Regions from separate parts of the Paenibacillus chungangensis genome, predicted to be linked through region 1. Evidence: predicted binding sites of a transcription regulator. Region 1 holds the regulator's gene; the other holds the start of a gene.
The links. The regulator NrdR, encoded in region 1, represses ribonucleotide reductase genes. The targets are predictions, from matches to a motif close to AACACNATATATNGTGTT.
Positions count from the first base shown of each region.

Region 2: a site for NrdR is predicted at 3,493-3,510, ahead of ACFQ2I_RS22825 (adenosylcobalamin-dependent ribonucleoside-diphosphate reductase). Genes of this name have one in related genera too.

Region 1 covers NZ_JBHTJZ010000005.1:108,817-113,510, reverse strand. The annotation lists gene ACFQ2I_RS03055 (Rpn family recombination-promoting nuclease/putative transposase) at 33-881, shown strand; tRNA gene ACFQ2I_RS03050 (tRNA-Ala) at 1,134-1,206, opposite strand; gene nrdR (transcriptional regulator NrdR) at 1,643-2,125, opposite strand; gene ACFQ2I_RS03040 (small, acid-soluble spore protein, alpha/beta type) at 2,246-2,461, shown strand; gene ACFQ2I_RS03035 (lytic transglycosylase domain-containing protein) at 2,588-3,154, opposite strand; gene coaE (dephospho-CoA kinase) at 3,151-3,750, opposite strand; gene ACFQ2I_RS03025 (MntP/YtaF family protein) at 3,767-4,471, opposite strand; gene mutM (DNA-formamidopyrimidine glycosylase) at 4,558-4,694, opposite strand, start outside.
Region 2 covers NZ_JBHTJZ010000072.1:24,091-28,784, forward strand. The annotation lists gene ACFQ2I_RS22820 (hypothetical protein) at 219-794, shown strand; gene ACFQ2I_RS22825 (adenosylcobalamin-dependent ribonucleoside-diphosphate reductase) at 812-3,400, opposite strand; gene ACFQ2I_RS22830 (DEAD/DEAH box helicase) at 3,676-4,694, shown strand, end outside.

The DNA.
Region 1 (4,694 bases):
GTATAATAAGAAGAAATGGAATTGATTGTCAAATGCCGGAACTGCTTGATCCCCGGAATGATTTCGTCTTCAAACGTATTTTTGGCAGTGAAGAAAATAAGGATGTACTTCTCGCTTTCCTGAATCGTACATTTGCGGAATCCGGCGAAGCTCCTTTAACGGAAATCGTTCTACTCAATCCATATACGGATAAAGACGCTCCGCTCGACAAACAGTCCATCTTTGATATTTGGGCGAAGACGGTGGAAGGCAAGCTGCTTAACATCGAGATGCAGCTTTTCAATAAATACGATATCGAGAAACGGACGCTTTATTACTGGAGTAAACGCTACTCCAGCCAGTTGCAAGAAGGGCAGACCTACAAGGAACTAAAGAAATGCGTCACCATCAATATCTTGAACTACTCCTTTATTCCAAACGATCGTTATCATAATGTGTTTCATTTAAGGGAAGATCATACGGGCCTTGAATTATCTGACGATATCGAGGTGCATTTCATGGAACTGACCAAGTTAAACGATCAGGCTATTCCTCTGGAGGGCGGATTGATTAATTGGCTGCTGTTCCTAAAAGGAGCTGACAAATCAAGTTGGGAGGTGCTGAAGATGAACGAACCCACATTGAAGAAAGCGATGGACACGCTGGAGTTTCTAAGCCAGGATCAGGAGGCTCGCCGCTTATATGAGGAGCGGCAAAAGTATTTGCATGACGAGGCGTCCATGATTGAGTGGGCGACGGAAAAAGGTATGGCTAAAGGAGAGCGCAAAAAAGCCATCGAGATTGCCAAGAACATGCTTTCATTGGGACTTGATGTTGAGATCATCACAAAAGCCAGCGGACTCTCTACAACAGAAGTTGAATCGCTCAAATCGATTCAATAATAACACTTCAATTAACTAACCGCCTTTTACTGAGGTGTTGAACCAAAGCATATAATCGCCTTGCCCTTATTCAAAAGGACAAGGCGATTGCTTTTTTTATGCAGAAACACGATGTTCTCATATACGCTCAAGCGCTCAAAGTTCTCGATTTTTCTCCAAAAAAATCGGTACTGTGACCATCAGTCCCATTTCAAGCATAGAAAAAACCGCCAAACACTCGGAATCCCTTGTGTTTAGCGGCTTTATTGGGTATGGAGCCTAGGGGGATCGAACCCCTGACCTCATCGCTGCCAGCGATGCGCTCTCCCAGCTGAGCTAAGGCCCCGTGATATAATTGCAATTTCGCCTTAACTTAAGCTTTTCTTCCAGGTACACTAGAAGAAATGCCCGAATCAGCGACAAGATTGATAATATCATACGAGCGTAATGATTGTCAATACATCTTTTCATGCATTATTTTGCGTATCTTAGTCGCCACTGAATTGACGCACCATTAAACAAATCACACCTAACTGCTGTCGATAGCATGGATAATATACCCATACTCCACGGAGAGAGGAAGCCCACTTCGAGGGCACCTCCCTATATCCGATCATTGTAATGCAGAGCCGGCGAACAACAGTCCGCTTCAACTCGGGGGCAGTATCCATCATCAGCTCATCGAGCTGCCGCAGGTCATGGCGCCTGAGCGTGGGACTTCTCCATCAAATCATCAATGAAATCCGCCCATTTCCTTCCTATGATGGCCCCCTCATCAATCATTAACCGTTCTGATCGCTGTCGTTCATCGGATGCTTCGACAGCAGACTGCTCAGCTCCTTCATGAACATGTCGATATCTTTGAATTGGCGATATACGGATGCGAAGCGCACGTATGCTACTTCATCGACGGGATAGAGCAGATTCATGACGATTGTGCCGATCTCGCTGCTGTCGATCTCAGCGTGTGCTGTCGTCCGCAGCTCCTTCTCGACTTCCGATACGATTACTTCCAGCCGTTCTACCGGAACTGGCCGCTTCTCGCATGCCCGAATCAGACCTCGCAATATTTTGTCCCTGCTGAACTCTTCCCGGCTTCCATCCTTTTTAATAACGATGAGCGGCGTCTCTTCAATCATCTCGAACGTTGTGAATCTGTTCTTGCACTGCTCGCACTCACGACGTCTGCGAATCGACTTGTTCTCGTTCGCCGGTCTGGAGTCCAGCACTTTCGTGCCTGCGTAGTCGCAGTATGGACACTTCATCCCTCTTCCTCCTTTCAAATGTCAATTTAAAAAATAAACTTTCACTTCCAACCGTTTCCTGTTATGAAACTTAGAATAACGCACATAATACAGTTACCAACCGCAAGGAGGTGACAATCAATGAGTGCAAACCGCAGCAGCAACCAACTGGTCGTGCCACAAGCGACAGCAGCCCTGGATCAAATGAAGTACGAGGTCGCTCAAGAACTGGGTATCGCAATTCCGCAGGACGGCTACTATGGGAACATGGCAACAAGAGACGCAGGCTCCCTCGGTGGTTACATTACCCGTCGCCTAGTACAAATTGCCGAGCAATCCCTTGCCGGCCAAAAATAGTGATTCATTAAAGCTTGTATGAATAACAACAGCCTTGAGAGCGGCTTGTCCATGAACCGGCAAGCCCTCCAAGGCTTCGTTCACGTTCCATGTCACGATTGCTCTTCATTTCATTAGCATGCCCCGTTAGAAGCTGGGATACAAGTCCTTGTATTTATTATAATAATAAAATACTCGCTGTACATAATGCCTGGTCTCCCCGAATGGAACGGACTTCACACTCTTCATCTGGCCGTCCCAGGTACCGGCATCAAGCCACTTCCGCACATGTCCAGGTCCAGCATTATAGGCGGCGACCGCCGCAATCGCATTGCCGTCGAATTGATCATGCAGTGACTTTAAATACCATGTTCCTACTTCTATGCTGACATCCGCCCGATGTAGTAGCATCTCTTCGTCAACAGCCTGGAAGCCTGCGCGTTCCACCACCCAGTTCGCCGTGTTCGGCATGAGCTGCATAAGCCCTAGAGCTCCCTTACTTGACTGTCTGCCCGTCGAATAATTGGATTCCGCCCGAATGATAGCGGCGACCAGATGGGGCTCCACTCCGTAGTTGGAAGCACTTGCCCGGATATCAGCTTGATAATGGATGGGGTACATCCACTTCGCAAGCCAGTCCGCCTTCAGGAATAGCAAGCCGACTACTGCAATGATAGCCAAGAGCAAATATCGCTTCTTCATACGTATTCTCATGATGTCCTGTCCTTATTGGTCCAAAATGAAATAATCTGAGCCTCTGTCTGCTCCTGCGAACCGCTGTTGTCGATGACCCAGTCAGCGCGTCTACGCTTCTCTTCAATGTCCATCTGAAGCGACACTCTACGCTCCGCTTCCTCACGCGGCATATCGTTCCGCTTCATAAGCCGTTCAATCTGCATGGAAGCTGGCACGTAGACAACCATAACCCCTTCATAGCGGTCCTCCGCGTTCGTCTCATAGAGCAGCGGCACATCCGCGACGATCAACCGCTCGGGGTCTTCCTTCTTATACTGCTCAATGCGCTCGCTCATCGCCCTGCGAACGGCCGGATGCGTAATAGCTTCAAGCCGCTTCAACAGTTCCTTGTCGCGGAATACGATGGCGCCCAGCGCCTGGCGGTTCAACGTTCCGTCTTCATGCAGGATAGCTTGTCCGAATGTGGAGGCGATCGCCTCCAGCGCAGGCTCGCCGGGCAACACGACCTCTCTTGCGGCCTCATCGGCATCCACCAATGCTGCTCCACGGTCCGTTAGCATGCGGGCAACTGTGCTCTTGCCGCTAGCGATCCCGCCGGTCAATCCTATGATCATCCCATCACCCACCTTCTTACAACAACTTCATAATTCCAATTAGAATTAGTAAAATCCCTGGCACCACACTTAATGCCTGCATACCTCTTCTGGCCGCGAACCGTATACCAACCCAAGTGCCAGCGATCAGGAATAGCGCACAAGAACAGGCTATAACAATTGCCGTCGTCAGCGACGGCAGCCCCAGCAATGCCGCACCTAGTCCGGCGCCCAGAGCATCCAATGACAAGGCGACGCCCAGCATGACAGCTTCAGATGGCGATATGATGCCGGAGCGGTCGACGTCAGCCGCTTGCGGAGAGCGCAAAATCTGGATGACAAGACCGAGCCGCTTCAACTCCACGGACAATACAGTTGCCGCGGGCCGTCTAATGCCCTCTATGCCGTTCTCCGAAGCAAGCGACCGAGCATCCACCGAACTTCCGTCATCGTTATCCTCCCCGTGCAAGCCTCTGCTGCGTCTCAATTGAATAAGCGCCCAGCAGCCGATACCGATCAAGATCGCTGCGCCGATAGCCTTGGCCACGATCTCAGACACGTAGCCCCGAAGCCATTCCCCGGCTCCCATCGACAGCCATATAATAAAGCCCGAACAGCATGCGATTATCAGAACGGATACGATCGGAATCCGAATTCGTCTAAGTCCATAGGTGACGCCGACGCCGAATCCGTCCAGACTAACAGCAAGCGCAAGCACAAACACTGACAACAAGTGAGCCATCCAATCCAAAGCTCTGTTCCCTCCCCGCTAGACGAAGCCTCAAGGTGATAACTTCATCATATGCGGGAGATGGGCTGAAGTGAATCTCATCCCTTCATGGGCTGACAACGCGAGCATATATGTGTTCCCCTGCCGCCGACGACAAACTTCACGATCGGTTTGCCGCAAGCGGCGCATGCTTCATCCTTTCGTCCATATACAAGCAGCTGCTGCTGGAACATCC
Region 2 (4,694 bases), on a different contig from region 1:
GCGGTTCTTCCTTCCTTCCGCTCTGCCGTCGCTTTTGCCATGATTTGTCTTACCGCTTCGCGTCTATATCCTCTTTCACAATATCCAACAGCTGCTCCAGCCGCATGTTATCATTGCGCTTCTCGCCACGCCTGCGAACGGCAACACATCGCACCTCTTGCTTCTTCTATGCTACAATGAACCATATGGATACAACTGGATTGAAGGAGGCTCTCGAAATGAAACAACGTATTGAAAGCATTGTGGAGCAGCTGAAAAACCGATCTCCCCTGCCCGCTCTGACGCCAAAAAGCGTGTGGGACGCCAAGCTGGATGAAGAGATCGCCGCACTGGATACGTCCGCCCTTGGCGGCTCGAAAGCGGCCATCGCCTTGAAGGCCGCTCTGCATCTATGGAATGACAGCCTGGACGTGTCGCACTCGTATGCCCAACAGATCGAAGTTGATCCCACCGGCGGCTATTGGCACGGATTAATGCACCGGATGGAGCGGGATTACGGCAATGGGAACTACTGGTTCATGCGCGCCGGCAACCATCCTGTCAAAGCGCTGGTACAGCAGGCGGCGGCGGACTACTTGACTGGTATAGTTGGCCTTGATGCGCTGCCCGCGAACAAAGTGACCAAGGAACTGATTCGCTTCCGGGATGAATCGGGCTGGACGAGCGAAGCCTTCACCGATATCGTGAAGCTGCAGGAATCCGGCGGCGGGCTTCCGGAGACGAGAGAGATGCTGGAGCAGCTGCAGCATCTCGAGCTGAAGACACTATTCCGTCATACCTATGCGATGTGCTAATTATGCTTCTGGCAAGTCTAGCACCTGCTGTACCCGCAGCTGGCGCAATGCTTGCAGCCCTCAGTATTAAGAAGCGCCGCCGATCCGCATGAAGGACAGAGATCGCGTCCTTCCGCTTCGCTGGCTGTCGCAAGTTCGGAGGAGCCGTACCGCCATGACGCACCTTCGACCTGAGGAGCAGCCATTCCCTCGAATGCCGGCGCTTCTGACAGCTGCTCCATATGCTGCTCCAACGCCTTGGCGACGGCGTCCGCGATCGACTCTACCCGATTGGCTCCGAAGCCGATGGCGCCCGTACCGCCGATTCCCTTCAAATGCTTGATAAGCAACTCCACTTTATGACCATGATCGCCATAGCGGAGGAACAACGAGCATACGCGACCCAGCGCTTCCGCCATGGCGAACACATCGGAGCCCGCTTTACCTACATTAAGAAATATTTCGGCAGGCGTACCATCTAAATCGTTGATCGTAATATATGCCTTGCCGAACGGCGTATTGAGCTTGTATGTGGCCCCTCGCATCACCTGTGGCCTCTTCTTGTATGGCTTATCGTCAACGACCGTCTCTTCTTCTCCCCGGACGAGCGAAGGCAGAATCGCAATCCGCTCTTCTTCCATCCTGTCCAATTGTGGAAGTTCAGCCTCAGGCGCTCGTGGCTGCGCAGCAGACTCCGCAGCTCCGCCCTTCTCTTCGCCAGTCGACAGCACTTGCACATCCCTGCTCCCGTCGCGATAGATGGTCACTCCCTTGCAGCCCAGCTCGAAAGCGAGCTCATACAGCCGCTTCGTCTCTTCAATTGTGAAGTCAGACGGACAATTGGCGGTCTTGGAGATGGAGCTGTCTACCCATCGCTGAATGGCCGCTTGCGTCCGAATATGATCCTCCGCCGACAGCCCCATCGCCGTCACGAAGTAATCCGGAAGCTTCTCTCCGGGGTGCGCCTCCTTCCACTCTGCTGCGATCGGAACGTATTGTCTGTCGTATCCCAGTCGGCTCTGTCTGTAATATTGGAAGGCGAAGTACGGCTCGATACCGGTTGACGTGCCAACCATCGTGCCGGTGCTGCCTGTGGGGGCTTGCGTAATGACCGTTACGTTGCGCATCCCTCTCCTCCTGATCGCCTCGCCGACTTCCGGATAGGCGGCGACCAGCTCCTTCATGAAGCCGCTCTGCAAGTATTCCTCCACTTGGAAGGCCGGGAACGCCCCCTTCTCCTCAGCAAGCTCAGCGGACCCCAAATACGCTTCCTTCGTCATGAAGCCGTACAGCCGATCTAGGAACGCGAGCGATTCCGGACTGCCGTAGCGAATCCGAAGCTTGATCATGAGCTCAGCCAGCCCCATCGTACCCAGTCCGATCCTCCTCTCCCGCTTCTGGTTCGCCTCATTCTCCGGAAAGTGATACGGCGTACAGTCAATGACATTATCCAGAAAGCGCACCGACCAGCGGGTAACCTTCGCCAGCTCCTCCCAATCGACATCGTGCCGCTCGGCGTCGTAGAACTTTGACAAATTGATTGCGGACAAATTGCAGACGCCCCAGCCCGGCAAGCCCTGTTCGCCGCAAGGATTTGTACTTACAATGGGATTGAAATACCAGCTGTTGGACATATCATTGTAGCGATCCATGAACACGACGCCGGGCTCTGCCGACTTCCAGGCGGAGGCAATGATCCGGTCCCAAATCTCACGGGCACGCAGTTTCCGATAAGTGACGACACGCTTCCCCAGCTTGCGCCACGCACTGATATCGCCGCTCCACAGCTCATCGTATCCCTCTTCCTTCGTGTCGGGAAAGATAAGCTCCCATTCCAAGTCATGCTTCACCGCATTCATAAAAGCATTGCTCAGACATACGGACAAATTCGCATTCGTAATCAACCCCATCGTCTCTTTCACTGCGATAAAGCTTAGTACATCGGGATGCCAATCGTGCATCATAAGCATAAGTGCTCCTCGACGGCTTCCCCCCTGCTCGATCAGTCCTGTCGTATAACTGAACAAGCCACCCCAGGACACCGAGCCGCTGGAGGAACCATTCACACCCGCGACAGGCGCTCTGGCCGGCCTCAACGAAGACAGATTGATGCCAACTCCGCCGCCTCGCGCCATAATCTCGGTCATATCGGTCAACGTCTTCATAATGCCGCCACGGCTGTCGACCGGCGAAGGAAGCACATAGCAGTTGAAGAGCGTCAATTCGCCGTTCGCGCCGGCTCCTGCTGCAATTCGACCGCCGGGCACCAGCTTCCAGTCATCCAGCAAGTAACGGAATCGTTCTCTCCATAGCTCTTGTTCCTTACGCTCTCCTTCGCAGGATGCCAGCGACGCGGCGAGTCGGTCCCACATCTCGGCGGGTGTATTCTCGAGAGGCAATGTCACGCGGTCCAATGACGATTTCACTTCTTCTCCGCTTCTCAGCCGCAGAGTCAAGCTTTCGCCTTCTCGTGCTAACACCTCTCCCACTTCCTTAACAGGAAATTTGGGATCGTCCTTCACTAATGCTAGCACTGTATCGCCAGGCTTTACGTTTGCGGCATCAATGGCTTTTCTTGCATAGCGATCCAAAAATATTTTTTCACTTAATCCCTCAAGCGCTCCCATGACCACACGCTCCTCAATTAATGATTGTACTGGAGTGGATACAACAAGATCGACAAATTAACAACAATATGTAGAGATACTTAAGAGTATACCACACTATATATTGATTAGATCAATGAATTGCGGCAAAATTCAGAAACCTTCGTGGCTGTATTTCGACGTTATCATTTTTGTTCTGTTACCCTCTTTTTTCATTGCTCTCTTATTATTATTTACAACGAAGGCCATACTAATGACTAATTAATTCTCTATTGTCCACAAAGGAGCGTTCACATATGACGATCAATCAATCGACGGGGCAGGAGTCAACGGGAAGCGCCTCTTCCAAAGCCGTGCGCAAGCTCCACCCGTTAGTCGAGCTTCAATGCGACCAGACATGGTTCCAGGAGCTGCAGAACCGGATATCCCGCAACGGGCCATGGGATGATTGGACGCTCTATCAACTTGCGATGGAGGCCGAGGAAGCGAAGCGGGTTGAAAACTTCGAAGAGCTGCAATGCTTACGCACCCTGCCTGAATTCGAACCGATGCCCCATCAGATCAGCACCGCGAGCAAGGTGCTGCATGAAATGGGAGGTAGAGCCATTCTCGCAGATGAGGTGGGGCTAGGCAAAACGATAGAAGCGGGCCTCGTGCTCAAGGAATATATGGTGCGCGGTCTCGTCAAGCGCGCCCTCATTCTCGTTCCGGCTTCGCTGGTGCTACAGTGGGTGCGCGAGCTGAACAGCAAGTTCGGCATTTCGGCTGTCGCTCAAAAAAAGTCGCATACCTGGGGTTACGACATCGTCGTCGCTTCGATAGACACCGCGAAGCGGGAGCCTCATCGGGAGCTGGTGCTCGGCACGGACTACGATTTGATCATTATCGATGAAGCGCATAAGCTGAAGAACAAGAAGACGACCAACTACCAATTCGCCAATCTGCTCAGAAAGAAATACTGCTTGCTGCTGACAGCAACGCCGATACAGAACGATCTCGACGAGTTATTCAATCTCATTACGCTGCTGAAGCCGGGACAGCTTGGCGGACAGAGCGACTTCGCTGCCAACTTCGTCGTGGACAAGCGGCTGCCCAAAAACGAGGATCAGCTGCAGGAGGCACTCTCAGGCGTCATGATCCGCAATCGGCGAGGCGATGGAGGCATTCACTTCACAAAACGGTATGTGAAGAACATCCCGCTAGTATTGTCCCATGAAGAGAAAGCGCTGTACGATGCCGTCACCGGCTTCGTCAAGGAACGCTATGACGAGAGCAGTGGAGATCTCAGCAGCATGCTGTCGCTCGTAACGCTGCA